2 regions of the Pseudoalteromonas sp. KAN5 genome follow, and region 2 is predicted to be linked to the other one. Evidence: predicted binding sites of a transcription regulator. Region 2 holds the regulator's gene; the other holds the start of a gene.

Region 1 (9,884 bases), 1.1 Mb from region 2:
CATCAACAGAACCAAAGTTACCTTGGCCGTCAACTAACATATAACGTAAAGAGAAAGGCTGAGCCATACGTACAATGGTGTCGTACACTGCGCTATCGCCATGGGGATGGTATTTACCAATTACGTCACCAACCACACGGGCTGATTTTTTGTAAGGCTTATTCCAATCATTATTAAGCTCGTTCATAGCAAATAAAACGCGGCGGTGAACAGGTTTTAATCCATCACGTACGTCTGGCAGTGCTCGTCCTACGATTACGCTCATTGCGTAATCTAAATAGGAGTTTTTTAACTCGTCTTCAATATTGACTGGCAGAATTTCATTGGCGAAATCAGTCATTTGATATCACATTCCTTCAGTATATACCCACAAAGTGCCATATATGGGCGCTTGCGGGTATGTAGTTATTATTACCAAGTCATGCTACCACAATTAATTTAAATTTACAGGCGCTAAATCTTTGCGATTTATTAATTTCCCCCTATATAATGGCCTCAGATTGACGAGGAAGTTTTTTATGACCGAACATCAGAATGTAGATAGTGCAGAAATTGCAAAGTTTGAATCCATCGCTGAGCGATGGTGGGACCGCGAAGGAGAGTTTAAACCTCTTCATGAAATTAACCCATTACGCTTAGACTTTATTGCTGATAAAGCCAATGGCTTATTTGATAAAGAAACGCTGGATGTAGGCTGTGGAGGTGGCATCCTCAGTGAAAGTATGGCTCGCATGGGCGCACACGTTACCGGCATCGATATGGGCCAAGAGCCATTAACCGTTGCTAAACTACATAGTTTAGAAACCGGTGTGAAAGTTAACTATATTAAAGTACCTGCTGAACAGTTCGCTACTGAGCACCCTGCTCGCTTTGATACTATAACTTGCATGGAAATGTTAGAGCATGTTCCTGATCCTGCTTCTATCATTCGAGCAGTAGCCACCTTAGCAAAACCTGGCGCCGATGTATTTTTTTCTACCCTTAATAAAACCCCCAAAGCGTATCTGTATGCCATTATTGGTGCAGAAAAGTTATTGAAGATGGTGCCAGAAGGCACACACGATCACAAAAAATTTATCAAACCTGCACAACTTATTGCATGGGCAGAACAAGCGGGACTTAAAGTACGAGCGAGTGCTGGTCTAAGCTATAACCCACTATCAAAGCAATACAGTTTAAATACCGATGTTAGCGTTAATTATATTCTCCACTTTGAGAAACTTGCGTAATGGCTGGGTTTAATACAGCAGCACCTGCAATTGATTACGATGCTTTTATTTTTGATCTTGACGGTACACTGCTCGACACTGCAGATGATTTAGGTGCCGCACTGAATAACGTATTAATAGATCATAACTTTCCAGCTGTAGATTCACATATCTATCGCCCTGCGGCTTCTAATGGCGCTATGGCTCTACTCGAAGCGGGATTCGGGCAGCATTGGCATAACCAAACTAAACAAATGGATTTACGCCAGCAATTACTTGATTCATACGCTGATAATATTGCCACCCATAGTCAGTGTTTCACAGGTATTGCACAGTTATTGATTGCACTTGAACAACAGCAGATCAAATGGGGGATCATGACCAATAAGCCTGAATTTTTGACTACCCCTTTAGTCGCCGCAATCACTGAGCTAAATGATGCACAGGCAATCGTGTGTGGCGACACTTTAAATGTGGCAAAACCCTCACCGTTACCTTTACTGCATACAGCGCAACTATTAGATGTAGATCCAAGCCGCTGCTTGTACATTGGTGATGCCGAGCGCGACATTATTGCAGCTAAAGCAGCGAACATGCACAGTGCCACAGCTTTGTGGGGCTATATACCCAGTGAAGAGGAAGCACTGGGCTGGCAAGCTGATTTTAATTGGCAGTCACCTATTGATGCATTTAACCATATATAGTGGTTTACTAAAAATTAACCACTATATATTGTGACCGTGTTATTTTTTGCACATTGTTTGCCGATAAAAAAAGCAGCTTAAATTTATTTTTAAAATGGTTAAATTTAATAGATCATGAGTTGATTTTTATAAATTTCATTTTAATCAGATGGTCAAAGGTTAATGGCTACTAACACAAACGTGTTATCCCGAAGTTATCCACAATGTGGGGCATTTATGCCCCTTGCAAATGATCGCATACCACACTATCTTGTGATCCAGAGTTTGATGAACACCAGATGTTGTGGCTAAATGTTATTCAATTAAATTCGCACTAGAATAGTCTTATGACAATAAAATATTTATTCTAAGCAAAATGTATCACTAAAAAATTTTATATCCCAAGGAATACAGGCAAAACTATGAACCAACAGCTATCTGTAAGCAAACGTGACGGCCGTAAAGAGTCACTTGATTTAGATAAAATCCATCGCGTTATTGCTTGGGCCGCCGAAGGTCTAAATAATGTGTCTGTCTCACAAGTTGAGCTAAAATCACACATCCAGTTTTATGATGGCATTCGTACTGAAGACATCCATGAAACGATTATTAAGGCAGCCGCTGATCAGATCTCAAAAGAGTCTCCAGATTATCAATACTTAGCCGCCCGTTTAGCCGTATTCCATTTACGCAAAAAAGCCTATGGTCAATTTGAGCCGCCACGCTTATACGATCACATCGTGAAACTTGTTGAAGATAAGCGTTATGATGCTCACCTACTTGCCGATTACACCGAGCAAGAAATTGATCAACTCGATGAATACCTAGATCATGCACGCGATTTAAACTTCAGCTACGCTGCAGTTAAGCAGCTTGAAGGCAAATATTTAGTGCAAAACCGCGTAACAGGCGAAATTTATGAAAGCGCACAGTTTTTATATATTCTGGTTGCCGCAAGTTTATTCTCTGATTACCCAAAAGAAACACGTTTAGATTACATCAAGCGTTTTTATGATGCGGTATCAATGTTTAAGATTTCACTACCTACGCCAATTATGGCGGGGGTACGTACACCTACTCGTCAATTTAGTTCATGTGTCCTCATTGAGTGTGGTGACAGCCTAGATTCTATCAATGCCACGTCTTCAGCGATCGTTAAATATGTATCACAACGCGCAGGGATTGGTATTAATGCCGGTCGTATTCGTGCACTTGGCAGCCCTATTCGCAATGGCGAAGCGTATCACACAGGTTGTATTCCTTTTTATAAGCACTTTCAAACAGCAGTTAAGAGCTGTTCACAAGGTGGTGTACGCGGCGGTGCAGCCACCCTTTTCTACCCACTATGGCATTTAGAAGTTGAAAACTTATTAGTGCTTAAAAATAACCGTGGGGTTGATGATAACCGTGTTCGTCATTTAGATTACGGTGTGCAGTTTAATAAGCTAATGTACGCGCGTTTGATCAAAGATGATTACATTACATTATTTAGCCCATCAGACGTTCCAGGCCTGTACGACGCATTTTTTGAAGACCAAGATGAGTTTGACCGCCTTTATGTTCAGTATGAGCAAGATGAGTCAATACGTAAAAAACGCATTAAAGCGATTGAGTTATTCTCAATGTTTGCTCAAGAGCGTGCTAGCACCGGGCGTATTTATTTACAAAATGTTGACCACTGTAATACACACAGCCCATTTATCGCTAAAGTTGCGCCAATTCGTCAATCTAACTTATGTTTAGAAATTGCCTTACCAACTAAACCGCTTAGCAATGTAAATGATGAAGAAGGCGAAATCGCCCTGTGTACGCTATCAGCCTTTAACTTAGGTGCGATTGAGTCTCTTGATGAACTTGAAGAATTAGCAGAACTTGCCGTACGCGCCTTAGATAACTTACTTGATTTCCAAGACTACCCAGTTCCTGCGGCAAGAAATGCCACTATGGGTCGTCGTACTTTAGGAATAGGTGTAATCAACTATGCCTATTACCTTGCTAAAAACGGTAAGCGTTATTCTGATGGCAGTGCGAATGCACTAACGCATAAAACGTTCGAAGCGATTCAATATTATTTGATGAAAGCGTCAAATGAGCTTGCGAAAGAACGTGGTGCCTGCCCTAAGTTTAACGAAACCACTTATTCACAAGGGATCATGCCGACTGATACTTACAAGCGTGATTTAGATAAAATTTGTGATGAACCACTGCATTTAGATTGGGATACGTTACGTGCCAATATTAAAGAACATGGTATGCGTAATTCAACGTTATCTGCGTTAATGCCGTCTGAAACATCATCGCAAATTTCAAATGCAACCAATGGTATTGAGCCACCTCGCGGCCATATCAGTGTTAAAGCCAGTAAAGATGGTATTTTAAAACAGGTTGTTCCAGAATATGAGCGTTTAAAAGACAACTATGAACTATTGTGGGATATCCCATCAAATAAAGGTTACATAGAACTTGTTGGTATCATGCAAAAGTTTGTTGATCAAACTATCTCTGCAAATACTAACTATGATCCAAGTAAGTTCGAAGGCGGTAAAGTACCTATGAAGGTATTGCTGCAAGACTTATTAGGTGCATACAAACTTGGCGTTAAAACCCTTTACTATCACAACACCCGTGATGGCGCATCAGATGCACAAGATGATACACCGGAGCTGGAAGATGATGATTGTGCAGGCGGCGCGTGTAAAATTTAATCAATACTAATTATAAATTGGAAGCGGGCTATACGCCCGCTTTACCCTGTTCGTTTTTTGAGTGATCTTATGTCTTATACTACTTTTAGTCGAAACCATAATAACCAATTACAAGAACCGATGTTTTTCGGCCAAACCGTTAACGTATCGCGTTATGATCAACAGAAGTACCCTATCTTCGAAAAGTTAATTGAAAAACAACTGTCGTTCTTTTGGCGTCCTGAAGAAGTCGATGTGAGTAAAGACCGCTTAGATTTTCAAGCCCTACCAGAGCACGAAAAACATATATTCCTAAGTAACTTAAAATACCAAACTTTACTTGATAGTGTACAGGGGCGTTCACCCAATGTGGCACTACTGCCTATCGTATCAATCCCAGAGCTTGAAACTTGGATTGAAACATGGGCGTTTAGTGAAACAATCCATAGTCGCTCGTACACCCATATCATTCGTAACGTAACGCAATCACCTGAACTTATTTTTGATGACATCGTCAGTAACGATAAGATCAGCGAACGTGCTGATGCCGTAACTAAGTATTATGATGAGCTGATCAATAAAGTCGCTATTTACAACTTATATGGTGAAGGCAAACATACCCTCAATGGTGAGACTGTTCATATCAGCTTATTTGAACTTAAAAAGCTGTTATACCTTGCCATGATGTCTGTAAACATTCTTGAAGCAATTCGCTTTTATGTCAGTTTTGCCTGCTCATTCGCCTTTGCAGAGCGTGAATTGATGGAAGGTAATGCAAAAATTATCAAGCTTATCGCTCGCGATGAAGCCCTTCACCTATCAGGTACTCAGCATATTCTTAACATAATGCAAGATGGTAAAGACGATCCAGAGATGGCTATCGTTGCTGCGCAGTGTCGTGATGAAGCAATCAAGATGTTTGTGGATGCGGCTGAGCAGGAAAAAGAATGGGCAGAATACTTATTTAAAGATGGTTCAATGATTGGCTTAAACAAAGACATTTTATGTCAATACGTTGAATACATCACCAACGCACGTATGAGTGCGGTAGGCTTGCCAACACAATTCAAAACCAGCAGCAACCCTATTCCATGGATCAACTCATGGCTCGTGTCTGACAATGTACAAGTTGCCCCACAAGAAGCTGAGATCAGCTCTTATCTTGTTGGTCAAATTGATTCGCAAGTTGATGCGTCTGACTTTGGTGACTTTGATCTCTAATGAGCAGCAACAAAACTGCAAAGGTTTACTTTGCAGATAACAGCCAGTGCGTTGAATTTAGCACTGGCTGCCATTCCCTTTTAGACTGCCTTGAACAACAGCAATATGATATCCCTTTTCAATGCCGAGAAGGCTATTGCGGTGCTTGTCGCGCAACACTTAGCCAAGGACAAGTTATTTACAATGAAGAGCCGCTTGCGTTTGTACGTGACGGAGAAGTGCTACTGTGCTGCTGCAAACCCGATGGTGACATTACTCTGAGCTTTAAATAAACCCGCTAGTAGAGAAAAATATTTAAGTCGATTGCTATTAGTGCCAATCAAATTGTTTTGTTTCATAGCAATGCACTTTATCACTGATCATTAAGCTATTCTCATCGATAATAACATCCCAATTTAAACTACGCGTTAAGTCCATTTGAATATCATCTACAAACTGTTGATCAATTTCGATAATATGGCTATTTGCAAATAACTTCAAGCGTGACTCAGACTCAGTTAACCACTGACTATTGCTTGTCGATAAAATTAATAATTCGTCGACTTGTTTCGCTATTTTAAAAAGCTGATCAAGATTGGGCTGAGCCACACTTAACCATGTTTTATAATGATCATCCAACGCTTGTATACCAACATCTGGCTGCAGTCTATCTGAGAGTTTATTTAGCACCGCATTATTGTCGTAAGACAAAAGGCAATACCCTACTAGCTTTAAAACAAAATGCTCGAGCGTTTCATTTCTTGTTAACGCGGTGGTAAAAACCTCTTGATGATTTCGCTGCTGACGCAAGTCTGCAATGCTAAATCGTGCTTTAAAGATCCGGGCTTTATCAGACATAACATTCACCAAACTAGTGATTATTTCTACTTGAGTATAGCCTTACTAATGAAAATGTGTTTATTTTAAAGTTATGGTATAACATTATTGATTGGCTGAAATGATGGTGTTATATTATATCACAACATAATAGCCACGATGTAGTAACCATGATCCGACATTCATTAGTATCAACAGCAATTATCACTGCACTAAGTTCTTTTTCTGCTCATGCCGCGGTTGTATCAGGCCAAGTTCTAGATGATAAAAACCAACCGATCAGCCAAGCCGACGTGCATATACACGGTAAAGCTCAATCAATCAAAACTGATAATAATGGCCAGTTTAGTATTAATATCGACGCTAATAGTCAATTGCATATTAGTAAAGACAATTATGTTGATGCCCGTATTGCAGTCAATGAAACAAGTCCAGCATTACAGATTACCCTTGTTCCAACTTCAGTTGAAACAGTCGTGGTTTACGCTTCTGCCCTGCATAAAAATAGTTTAGAGATGATTTCACCGGTGAGTGTACTTAGCGGCGATGAACTACGCAATAAAGCACAGCCAACTTTAGGTGAAACCTTAAAAGGCATTCCTGGCGTAAATGCGAGTTATTTTGGCCCAGTCTCTTCAAGCCCGATAATCCGTGGCTTAGATGGTCCTCGCGTTAAAATCACCCAAAATGGTTTAGACAGCAGTGATGCATCAAGAATTGGTCCTGATCACGCAACATCAAACGACAGCCTAGCTGCTGAACAGATTGAAGTTTTGCGAGGCCCTGCGACGTTATTGTATGGTTCAGGTGCAATTGGCGGTGTTGTTAATGTGGTTGATAACCGAATTCCTACTGATAACATTGATCAATTAACCGGTGCAGTAGAATACAGCCACGATACTGTTTCAAACGCGAATACTTATGCAGCTAAGTTAGAAACAGGTCATAATAATTTTAACTTCCATTTTGATGGTACCAAACGTACTGGTGATGACTACCAAACTCCGCGCTTCAATTTACCAGAAGAAGAACACGAAGATCATGAGGGGCATGACGAAGAAGAGCATGAAACAGCAACCTCAGTTGAAAATACATTTATTGACAGTCAAACGGTTAACTTTGGTACTAGCTATGTGGGGGAGCATTTAACGTTAGGTCTCTCTTATGGGCGTATAGAAACAGATTATGGCATTCCAGCGCATAGTCACGAGCATGAACATGAACATGAACACGAGCATGAAGAAGGTGAAGAAGAAGCTATTTATGCACGCGTAGAACAAGATCGTTGGCAAGGTCTTATGAGTTATGCATTGCATAATAATTGGATTGAAACCATTAATTTACGCCTTGGTTATACTGACTATCGCCATGCAGAAATTGAAGATGGTACAATTGGTACAATCTTTAGTAATGAAACCACCGAAGCACGGTTTAATGTCGAACATAAAATAGGTAACTGGCATGGTATGGCAGGCTACCACTTTAGTGAATCTGACTACGACGCTGATGGTGAAGAAGCATTTACACCAGCGAGTAAAACCACAACCCATGCACTGTTTATCTTAGAAGAGCAACAGTTTGGCGATGTGACACTTGAGCTGGGTGCGCGTTTAGAAGATTATACCATTGATAGCAATGTTGATGCTTCAGCGCATGACCATGACCATGACCATGAAGATGAGCATACGGATGAACACGAAAATGAAGTAACAGCCTACAGTAAAAGTTTTACTAACCTAAGTGCTTCAGCAGGTGCTATTTGGCAATATACACCGGGCCAAAACGTGTCTCTTAGCGTATCACATTCAGAGCGCGCCCCATTATCTGCAGAGCTGCTTTCTAATGGTGTACATATTGCCACTGGCACTTATGAGCTAGGTTTAGGCTATGTGGTAGAAGACGGTGAAATTCATTTTGAACCGGAAAATATCAAACAAGAAACATCAACCAATATTGATTTTGGTTTTAGACGCTTTAGCGGTGATTTTGGTTATACCGTTAATTTTTTCTATAACGATATTAAAAACTTTTACTATCAGCAAAACACAGGCTTAGTATTTGATGAAGAACACGGCCTTGAGGCTGCAGAGCCAGGCCACGATGATGGTATGGCTGTTTATCAATTCGTTAGTAAAGATGCAAAATTATACGGTATTGAATTTGATGCTCACTATCAATTAAATTCAAATGCAATGGTCAAAGTATTTGGTGATTCAACCACAGCAAAACTTGCCGATGATGAAGGTTATTTACCTCGAATTCCAGCGAATAAGCTAGGATCAGAATTACAATATAATATAAGTGATTGGCAATTTAGCTTAACTGGCACTCATTACTTTGAACAAAATGACATTACAGCTTATGAAACAGCGACTGATGGTTATACCTTATTTGATGCACAAGCAAATTATCAATTAACTGTCGGCCCTGTCGACACGCAGTTTTATATCAATATTGATAACATCACTGATGAATTAGGTTTTGTACACAGCTCCTTTATTAAAGATCAAGCGCCATTACCAGGGCGAAACTTTAGACTCGGTGTTCGTGGTTACTTCTAACCGATTACACGATTAACTCAGTGTTTATAATGGCTGGGTTAATCAAAAATTGACTATAAAAAAACCACTCTTAAATAATTAAGAGTGGTTTTTTATTATGAGCATAAAACGCTCATAAAAAAGCTATTAAAGAATAGCGTGTAACTCAACATCAAATACAAGCGTTGAGAAAGGTGCAATCGCTGCACCTGCGCCACGTTCACCATAAGCAAGCTCATGAGGAACATAAATACGCCATTTCGTGCCAACAGGCATCATTTGTAATGCTTCAGTCCAACCTTTGATAACGCCACCAACTGGGAACTCAGCAGGCTGACCACGCTCATAAGAGCTATCAAAAACAGTACCGTTGATAAGTGTACCGTGATAATCAACACGCACTGTAGACTCTGCTGTTGGCTTTTCGCCTTCACCTGTTGCAAGTACTTCGTATTGAAGACCTGACTCAGTTACAGTGATTTCAGCACGCTTTGCATTTTCTTCTAAGAATGCAATACCTTCAGCTGCGAGTACTTTAGCTTCTTCTTCACGACGAGCTTGAATTTCAGTGTTGATTTTTTCGAAAGCAGCTTGGATCTCAGGGATCTCAACTTGGAAATCGCCACCCGTATAAGCATCTTTCATGCCTGCAAATACTGAATTTAAGTTTAAACCTTCGAATGGGTTTGCTTTAAGTTGCTCACCCATTTGTAAGCCAATACCGTAACTTGC
Region 2 (9,884 bases):
CTAATTCATCTGTACACTCTTGTTTACCAAGGATCACTAACACCCCTTGGTGTTTTGCGATATAAGCCATCGCATCTGATAAACCCCAGCTTCTATCGGCGCTGCGATCAGATAATAAAATGTCATTAAAGGTGCTTTGTAAATGTACGCGAACTAAGGTTGGTTCATTGGCTTTCACTTCGCCATTGAGCAATGCGTAATGCAATTGACCATCAATAGTGTCTTTATAAGTCACTAAATCAAACTCACCGTGCACAGTTGGCAATTTACACTTTGCCACTTGTTCAATCGTCGTTTCATTCATATTGCGGTATTCAATAAGGTCGGCAATAGTACCAATTTTGATATTATGCTGCTCGGCGAATACTTCTAAATCTGGACGGCGTGCCATCGTGCCATCGGCATTTAGGATTTCAACAATCACCGATGAAGGCTCTAAACCTGCTAAACGCGCTAAATCACAACCGGCTTCAGTATGCCCCGCACGAGTTAACACGCCACCTGGCTGTGCCATAATAGGAAAAATATGCCCTGGCTGTACGATATCACTTGGCACTGCACCTTTCGCAATGGCCGCTTGTACTGTACGTGCACGATCAGCAGCTGAAATACCTGTGGTCACCCCTTTAGAGGCTTCAATCGACATAGTAAAGTTAGTGGAAAATGCCGCACCATTATTTTTCACCATTAGTGGTAAATCGAGTTGTTCACAACGCTCTTGCGTCATGGTTAAGCAGATCAAACCACGGCCGTGAGTTGCCATAAAATTGATTGCTTCTGCACTGATATGTTCAGCGGCAATAATTAAATCACCTTCATTCTCTCTGTCTTCATCGTCCATCAATATAACCATTTTACCGGCTTTAATGTCATCAATAATTTCTTGTGCGCTGTGTAAATTCATAATCTGCTCGTGTAAGTTGTGGAGTTTATCAGGACTTAATAAAACCGGCTTGGGCGAGTAAGCTCATTGAAATATCAGAACTTGCTGGTTGCTCCGCCCCTTTGATCAAGCGCTCTAAATAGCGGGCAATTTGATCAACTTCGAGGTTCACTTGCGTGCCTACTTTAAAATCAGCAATCGTTGTTTGTTCGCTAGTATGCGGCACGATAGTCAATTTAAATTTATTATCTTCTACTGCATTAACCGTAAGGCTTATACCATCAATACAAACCGAGCCTTTGTAAGGTATGTATTTCATTAGTTGGGGATCGGTATTTAACCAGTACTCAGTCGCACGTGCATTGGCCGTAATAGCTGTAATGGTGGCAATTCCATCAACGTGCCCAGACACTAGATGCCCCCCCAGTCGCGACACCGGTTGCATCGCTTTTTCAAGGTTTACTTTTTGCCCTTGTTTATAATGGGCAAAGCCAGTTAACCCTATCGTTTCATTCGATAAGTCAGCGCTAAAGCCGTCGCTGTGCTTTGCCACTACGGTCAAGCACACACCATTTGTTGCAATGCTGTCACCTAAATTGACATCCGACATATCAAGGTTATTACTTTGAATGCGAATAGCTAAGTCGCCTTGTTTTTGCTGTAATTCGCTGATCGTGCCAGTCGCTTCGATGATCCCAGTAAACATAGTCGTTACTCTTTAAATAATTTGGTTAAGGCAATGCAACTCAACGCGGTATTGCAGTTATACGAATATCATTACCAATCAATACACATTCATTAATTGTTAAATCGACCGCGTTTTGCATAGAGGTTAGTTCAGCAAAGTTTAGTAAGCTTTTAGCGTCATTTCCTAACAGTTTCGGTGCCAGATAGATAATATATTCATCAATTAAATGACATTCAGCCATTTTACCCGCTAAGGTTGCCCCTGCTTCTAACCAAATATGGTTAAATTGTTGCTCTTGCGCCAATTGTCGTAAAGCGATCTTTAAATCAACTTTACAGTCTTTTTCAGGCACCACAATATGGCTTACGTAATGCGGCCATTGTACTGATTTATCAAGCTCAGTGGTGATAATTATTATCTCGCTTGCAATGCTAAATAAGGCTAAATCTGGCGTTAAACGATTTTGTGAATCGATAATGATACGCACAGGCTGACGAACCGGCAATTGAGTGGGTAATGGCTCAGGCAGCTCATCAACCCGCACATTAAGCTTTGCATCATCCATTAGGACGGTGTCTGCACCCGTTAAAATAGCGCAACTTTGGGCACGCTGTAATTGCACATCTTGGCGAGCAGGACTGCCCGTGATCCACTTGCTTTGGCCGTTTTTAAGGGCTGTTTTACCATCAAGACTTGCCGCCATTTTGCAGGTGATAAACGGCATCCCCTGTTCCATGCGTTTTAAAAAGCCACGGTTTAACAAGCGAGCTTCTGACTCTAACAAGCCAGATGCAACCTCAATGCCTGCATCAGCTAAAATGGCTAAACCTTTACCTGCCACTTGCGGATTAGGATCCACCATAGCGGCAATTACTTTTACCACACCTGCTGCTTTTAAACCTTCGGCACAAGGTGGTGTGCGGCCATAGTGGCTGCATGGCTCTAAGGTAACATAAGCAGTGGCACCTGTAGCTTGTGTACCTGCCATCAAAAGTGCATTTACTTCGGCGTGACCTTGGCCGGCAACTTGGTGAAAGCCTTCACCTACAATAGTTCCGTTTTTTACCAACACGCAACCTACATTAGGGTTGGGTGTTGTGGTAAAGCGCCCTTGCTTGGCAAGCGCGATCGCACGTGCCATATAAATATGATCTTGCTCAGTGAAATGTGATAGGGGCATTTTATTCTCCCAAGCGGGCGATCTCTTCACCAAATTCTCGGATATCTTCAAATGAGCGATATACGGAGGCAAACCTTACATAAGCAACTTTATCAAGCTTCTTCAGTGCTTCCATTATACATTCACCAATTAAGTGACTTGATATTTCTCGCTCGCCGGTGGCACGTAGTTGCGATTTTATAATGTTAACTACTTCATCTACTTGCTCTGTACTAACGGGGCGTTTTTCTAATGCGCGATGTAGACCATTAAGGAGTTTATCTTCATTAAACGGTTCACGGCTGCCATCTTGTTTGATCACTCTTGGCATTACCAACTCTGCCCCTTCAAAGGTAGTAAAGCGTTCATGGCATTCATTGCATTCACGACGACGTCTTACTTGGTGACCACCGCCAACAAGGCGCGAGTCAATCACTTTGGTATCTTTTGCGGTGCAAAATGGACAATGCATAAGTATTAGCTTCCGTTAAAAAACAAAAAAGGCCGCTTTTAAGCGGCCTTTATAATAGCAAAAAACAACGCTATTGTGATCTAAATTACTGCTAGCTTAACAATTAAGCGTAAACTGGTAATTTTTTACAGATTGCTTTAACTTTCTCTTTTACTTGTGCTTGCACAGACTCATCATTGATGTTGTCTAGTACATCACAGATCCAGCCAGCAAGCTCTTTTGATTCAGCTTCTTTAAAACCACGACGTGTGATTGCAGGAGAACCAATACGCAGACCTGACGTTACAAATGGTGAACGCGGATCATTAGGTACAGAGTTTTTATTTACTGTAATGTTTGCATTACCTAGTGCGGCGTCAGCGTCTTTACCAGTGATATCTTTATCGATTAAATCAAGTAAGAACAAGTGGTTTTCTGTTTTGTCAGAAACGATTTTGTAGCCGCGCTCTTGCATAACTGCAACCATAGCTTGCGCATTTTTAACAACTTGCGTTTGATATTCTTTAAACTCAGGTTGTAGTGCTTCTTTAAATGCTACTGCTTTTGCAGCAATGATGTGACATAAAGGACCACCTTGGCCACCTGGGAATACAGCGCTATTTAGCTTTTTGTAGATAGCTTCATCGCCACACGCAGAGATGATTAGACCGCCACGAGGACCCGCTAAAGTTTTGTGCGTAGTCGTGGTAACAACGTGCGCATGTGGTACTGGACTTGGGTAAACACCCGCAGCAATAAGACCTGCAACGTGAGCCATATCAACAAATAGGTAAGCACCTACTTTATCAGCGATTTCACGGAATTTAGCCCAATCAACAATACCTGAGTATGCAGAGAAACCACCGATAATCATTTTTGGCTTGTGCTCAAGCGCAAGCGCTTCAACTTGTGCGTAATCAATTTCGCCAGTCGCTTCATCTAATCCATATTGGATTGCATTGTAAAGCTTACCAGAGAAGCTTACATGTGAACCGTGCGTTAAGTGACCGCCATGCGCTAAGCTCATGCCAAGTACCGTATCACCTGCTTCTAATAATGCTAAGAATACAGCTGCATTAGCTTGTGAACCTGCATGAGGCTGTACGTTTGCATATTCAGAGCCAAATAGCTCATTAGCGCGGTCAATAGCAAGTTGCTCAACAACATCAACGTGCTCACAACCACCGTAGTAACGCTTGCCTGGGTAGCCTTCAGCATATTTGTTCGTTAACTGAGAACCCTGCGCTTCAAGTACCCGTGGGCTACAGTAGTTTTCAGATGCAATTAGCTCAATGTGTTCTTCTTGACGAGCAGTCTCTTTGTTGATTGCGTCAAATAACTCTGGATCAAAATCCGAAATATTCATGCTACGTTCTAACATGGGGGCTCCTAGGGCAACGTGTATGGTATTTTTTAAAGGCTGAATTATACGCTGAAAACGTCAATTTGCCTATGGTGTTAAGATGAACATATTTAAACAGGGATTGAATTTAATTCACAGTGTTTTTGTAATGATATTTTTTTATTAAAACATAAGTAAAACTAATAAATTAAAGTGTTCGACATTTATATTCTTAATGCTAAAGTTCTTTATATTTACCAGTTATTACACTAGGCTTGTATGAAATATAATCATGGATGATGAACTAATTTATTATGCTGGCTAAACCTATCTACGAATCAATTCCTTATTTTTATATCGCTTTTGGTAGCTTTTGCATGGTCGTTTCCAGCGCCTTACTGCCAACCGCATTAGGTGTGTTGCTATTTTTTAATGGTGCAAATATTTGGCGACTACGTTCTAATGCGCGACGAAAAGATCACCAAGTAAATCGTATCCGTGCTAATAAAAACTTTTACTATTATGAATTTAAGCCATTTCTACTACTTATAGTAGGCATACTAGTAATGCGCTGGATACCTTATAAATTTATATATCCTGCGGGTGTTGTGATCTGTTGTTGTGGGTTATTAATTTTATTTTTGCGTATTTTAAATCGCCGAACTCGTTCTCTAGTATAAATAAAAGAATGCTGTATCCAATACGTTCTAAAGATTAAAAAAAACGGTATGACAGATTGCCATACCGCTCATTTTTCAAACTTAGTTCTACAATCTAGTACTAGCCTAACTTGGCTAATAGAATGTCGCGTAAAACGTTATAGTCATCACTAATATCTTCAGCTAAACACGTTTTAGCTAGTGCATCTGCTAACGGTTTTGGCATTTCAAGTTCAATATCAAGTATTTCTTCAACACTTTCTTTGAATTTAGCAGGGTGTGCTGTAGCTAAGAAAATACCTGCAGAATCAGCAGCTAAGTTAGCTTTCAAGCCTTGATATGCAATCGCAGTATGAGGTTCAGCAATATAACCTGTTTGTTGAATTTTTTTCATCACTGCTTGTGTATCGTTTTCATCAACGCTAGTTGAATAAAAGTCATCATAACTAAACCAATTGTTATCAAGCATGGTTTGTACGCGAGGCCAATTATTAGGTTTGCTCACGTCCATTGCATTTGATAGCGATTCAATTGTTGCATTTGGTGCCCAGTTTTTATCAAGAATAAAACGCGGTACAGTATCATTCTGATTTGTTGTCGCACTAAGTTTACCAACTGGCATGCCGATAACAGCACCAATCATTGCGGCACATACATTACCAAAATTACCACTTGGCACTGAGATATGCGCGTTAGCGCGCTGATCTTTAGGTAACTGTGCTATCGCTTCAAAGTAATAACACACTTGAGCAACTAGGCGACTGATATTTATTGAGTTAGCTGAATTTAACCCTAAGCGCGATTTAACTTCATCATCTAAAAAGGCATTCTTAACCATCGCTTGGCAATCATCAAAGCTGCCTTCAACCGCATAGCAGTGAATGTTATTACCCAGTGTTGTGAACAGTTTTTGTTGCGCTAATGAAATTTTTCCTTTTGGATATAGGATAACAACATCGATATTTGGTTTATTATAAAAAGCATGCGCAACTGCGGCACCAGTGTCACCTGAGGTGGCCGTTAGTATTGTGGTTTTTTCACCTTGGCTAAATTGCGCTAAGCACTCAGCCATAAAGCGCCCACCAAAATCTTTAAACGCAAGGGTTGGTCCGTGGAACAGCTCTAAACAATAAATGTTCTTTTCAACTTCAACCAATTTGACTGGGAAATTAAAGGCATTTTTCACCATCTGTGCAACGGTATCCGCTGGTAATTCATCACCAATTAGGTGCGATAAAATCTTACTGCTACGCGTTACAAAGTCCATATCCAGCAACGCATCAATATCACCTATTGGTGCTAATGATTCAGGAAAGAATACTCCTTGATTGCGCCCTAAACCTGTTTTAACCGCTTCAACGAACGACACTTTTTGTGAATCATCTTTCAAATTATGTAATTGCATTATTAATTCCTTAAATTCTTATAACTGACGCGTGCCGGCGTTATCGAGCTTACAAATATGGCAAAAGCCTTGTTCATTGATATAGTTTTGTTCAAGCCACTGTGCACATTGCTGAGCCGCTGCAAGTGTTTTACACACAGTAAATAATGTCGGCCCTGCGCCTGAGATACTGACTATTTCCGCGCCTAAATCGGGTAATGCGAGTTTCGCTTCATTAAACCCAGCGATAAGCGGTGCGCGATAAGGTTCAGCTATTTCATCCCTCATTATTGATAATGCCTCATCAAAACGACTGGTTAGCAATAGTGTACTAAACGCAGATAAGCGCTGCGCAAATTCAACGCTGGCATGCATACTTAATTCTTTTGGCAACACTGAACGTGCTTTGGCAGTATTAAGTGAAAAGCCAGGGAAAGCGGCCACATAATACCAGCTTTCATCAACCGGCAAGGCGATTGATTTGTTTGGAATTAGATCACCCGTTAGCTGCAAACCACCTAAGTAACATGGTGTGATGTTATCGTAATGACGACCACCACTGACGATTGCTTCAAAGTCTGCCATTAACTCAATAAGTTGCACTTGGCTAAGTTTAGTGTCGGCAAATTTATCCAATGCAGCAAACGTTGCCACAACAGAGCAGGCACTTGAGCCTAAACCAGAACCTATTGGTAAATTCTTTTTCAACTCCAATTTTACGCTTGGCATGGTTGGCGCAACATGTTCACGAAAATGCACCAAACACTGATACGCTAAGTTTTCGCTGGCATCACTTGGCAGCTTGTGGGCGTATTCACCAGAGCAAATAAATTCATCGTTTTGTGCAGGACTTACCGCAACCACATCACCTAATAAAGTGCCATCAATAGGTGCAAGTGCTGCACCTAAGGCATCAAAACCGACTGCAAAGTTGCCTATTGAGGCCGGAGCATATACTTCAATCATACGATTCTCCTAGCGTGATAACGTTTTTAAGATATCAGCAAATACACCGGCTGCGGTAACCGCAGAGCCCGCTCCATAACCACGAATAACAAATGGACGTGGTTGATAGTACGCACTTAAAATTGCCAGCGCATTTTCACCATCACGAATAACTGAAAGTGCATGTTTGCTATCTACCGCTTCAATACCCACTTTACAGTGACCTTCTTTAATTGTGCCTACATAGCGCAGCACTTTCCCTTCATTGGCTGCACTTTCGATGCGATCGTTAAATGCGGCATCTAAACTCGGTAGTTTAGCCATAAACTCCTCAACACTGTCACCTTGTGCAAACCCACCAGGCAGTACTGATTCCACTTCAATATCGCTAAGCTCAAGTTTCATACCGGCTTCACGGGCAATGATTAATAGCTTACGAGCAACATCGGTGCCCGATAGGTCATCACGCGGATCAGGCTCTGTAAAACCGCTTTCTTTGGCTTTAATCGTTGCTTCAGATAATGATAAACCATCTTGTAGCGCACCAAACATATACGACAATGAACCAGATAAAATACCGCTAAACTCAAGTAACTCATCACCTGCACCGAAGAGTGATTGTAAATTATCAATAACAGGAAGACCGGCACCTACGTTAGTTTCGTATAAAAACTTACGATTGTTCTTACGTGTTGCTGCAATTAAGTCTTGATAATACACATACGAACTAGTGTTAGCCTTTTTATTTGCCGCTACCACATGGAAGCCTGCGTTTAAAAAGTCCACATATTGAGCGGCTAACGCATCCGACGACGTGCAATCAACCAGTACGGGGTTGATCAAATGGTTTTGCTTTACAAATTGTTCAACTAGTTTTAAGTCAAACGCTTGCTCAGATACAGCAAGCTTTTGCTGCCAGTCATCAAAAGCAATGCCCTCGCTATCAAGGTGTAACTGACGAGAGTTTGCTACGCCATATAAGTTAAGCTTAATGTTACGCTTTTCAAGCCATGCTTGCTGACGCTCTAGTTGTTGAATCAGTTCTTGACCAACTAGACCACAACCTAATAAAAATACATCGATAGATGGAATATGAGTGAAGAAGTTTTCATGACATACTTTTACTGCGTCATTGCATAATTCACCATCAATTACCGCTGAGATAGCACTTTCTGTTGAATCTTGCGCTATAGCAACTATATTCACTTGAGCTTGGGCAAGGGAAGCAAAAAACTTAGCCGCTAACCCTTTGTGAGCGCGCATATTGTCACCTACTAAAGTAACAATCGCTAAGTTTCGTTGTACATGTACAGGTTCAATCAGTCCCGCTTGCGACTCAAGTTCAAAAGCACTTTGTAATGCCTCTAGCGCCAGTGGCAAATCAGATTCATGAACACAAAAACTGATACTAAATTCACATGAAGACTGAGTGATCAACACTATTGATACATTATCATGAGCAAGGGCATTAAATACTTTTGACGCCATGCCCACTTTACCTTTCATACCAGGGCCTGACACCGTTAACATGGCAAGATTTTGTAAACTAGATAACGCTTTAACTGGCTCTGATGAGACATTATCGTTACTGATCAATGATCCCTGTGCATCTGGGTTGTGAGTATTCTTAATTTCACACGGTACGCCCGCTTTAGCACACGGTAGAATTGTTTTAGGGTGAAGAACTTTTGCACCAAAGTAGGATAACTCCATCGCTTCTTTATATGATAAAAAATCAACTTTAGTGGCTTTCTTAATATAACGAGGATCCGCGCTATACACACCATCAACATCAGTCCAGATCTGGCAGACCTCTGCATCTAAACAGGCTGCTGCAATCGCTGCTGAATAATCAGAGCCATTACGTCCTAACGTTGTTAACTGACCTTGCTCATTGCTCGCGGTAAAACCGGGCATGATATAAATAGTGGCAGGCGCCGCTTTTAGGGCAGCTTGAAAGCGCACTTTACTCGCAGCTAGATCCGCTTCAGCATCAATGAAGCCACCCGTTGAGGCGATACAATCTGTTGCTTCAAGGTAACGAGCATTATGTGAGCTAAGGAGGCTTTGCATTAATGACACGCTGATCCGCTCGCCAAAGCTGATCACATACGCACGTACCTGATCAGGACAGCATTTTATTAATTTAACACCAGCCAGTTTATTCTCTAATTCATTTAAATCAGGCCAGTTTTGTACTTCTCCAAAGTCAGCTGTAACAGCGGCTTTTAAACTATTGCAGCGCGTTACAAGTGCAGACCATTGTTCGCTATAATCAAGCCCCTGCTCTGCGGCACTGGCTAAAGCAACCAATGAATCGGTCATGCCACCAGGTGCTGATAACACCAATAACATTTCATCTTTTAATTGCGC

What was found. Region 2 encodes NrdR, which represses ribonucleotide reductase genes. Its sites were predicted from a motif close to AAACACNANATNTNGTGTTT; they were not measured.
Region 1: the regulator NrdR is predicted to act here: its motif matches at 2,182-2,201, upstream of nrdA (class 1a ribonucleoside-diphosphate reductase subunit alpha).

Annotation. Positions count from the first base shown of each region.
Region 1 covers NZ_AP025589.1:1,242,804-1,252,687, reverse strand. The annotation lists gene gyrA (DNA topoisomerase (ATP-hydrolyzing) subunit A) at 1-340, opposite strand, end outside; gene ubiG (bifunctional 2-polyprenyl-6-hydroxyphenol methylase/3-demethylubiquinol 3-O-methyltransferase UbiG) at 519-1,229, shown strand; gene KAN5_RS05415 (HAD-IA family hydrolase) at 1,229-1,912, shown strand; gene nrdA (class 1a ribonucleoside-diphosphate reductase subunit alpha) at 2,314-4,596, shown strand; gene nrdB (class Ia ribonucleoside-diphosphate reductase subunit beta) at 4,666-5,796, shown strand; gene yfaE (class I ribonucleotide reductase maintenance protein YfaE) at 5,796-6,068, shown strand; gene KAN5_RS05395 (YaeQ family protein) at 6,106-6,633, opposite strand; gene KAN5_RS05390 (TonB-dependent receptor) at 6,783-9,173, shown strand; gene KAN5_RS05385 (FKBP-type peptidyl-prolyl cis-trans isomerase) at 9,300-9,884, opposite strand, start outside.
Region 2 covers NZ_AP025589.1:2,374,458-2,384,341, forward strand. The annotation lists gene ribBA (bifunctional 3,4-dihydroxy-2-butanone-4-phosphate synthase/GTP cyclohydrolase II) at 1-904, opposite strand, end outside; gene KAN5_RS10635 (riboflavin synthase) at 933-1,589, opposite strand; gene ribD (bifunctional diaminohydroxyphosphoribosylaminopyrimidine deaminase/5-amino-6-(5-phosphoribosylamino)uracil reductase RibD) at 1,630-2,751, opposite strand; gene nrdR (transcriptional regulator NrdR) at 2,753-3,202, opposite strand; gene glyA (serine hydroxymethyltransferase) at 3,306-4,562, opposite strand; gene KAN5_RS10655 (hypothetical protein) at 4,838-5,203, shown strand; gene thrC (threonine synthase) at 5,304-6,587, opposite strand; gene thrB (homoserine kinase) at 6,606-7,532, opposite strand; gene thrA (bifunctional aspartate kinase/homoserine dehydrogenase I) at 7,542-9,884, opposite strand, start outside.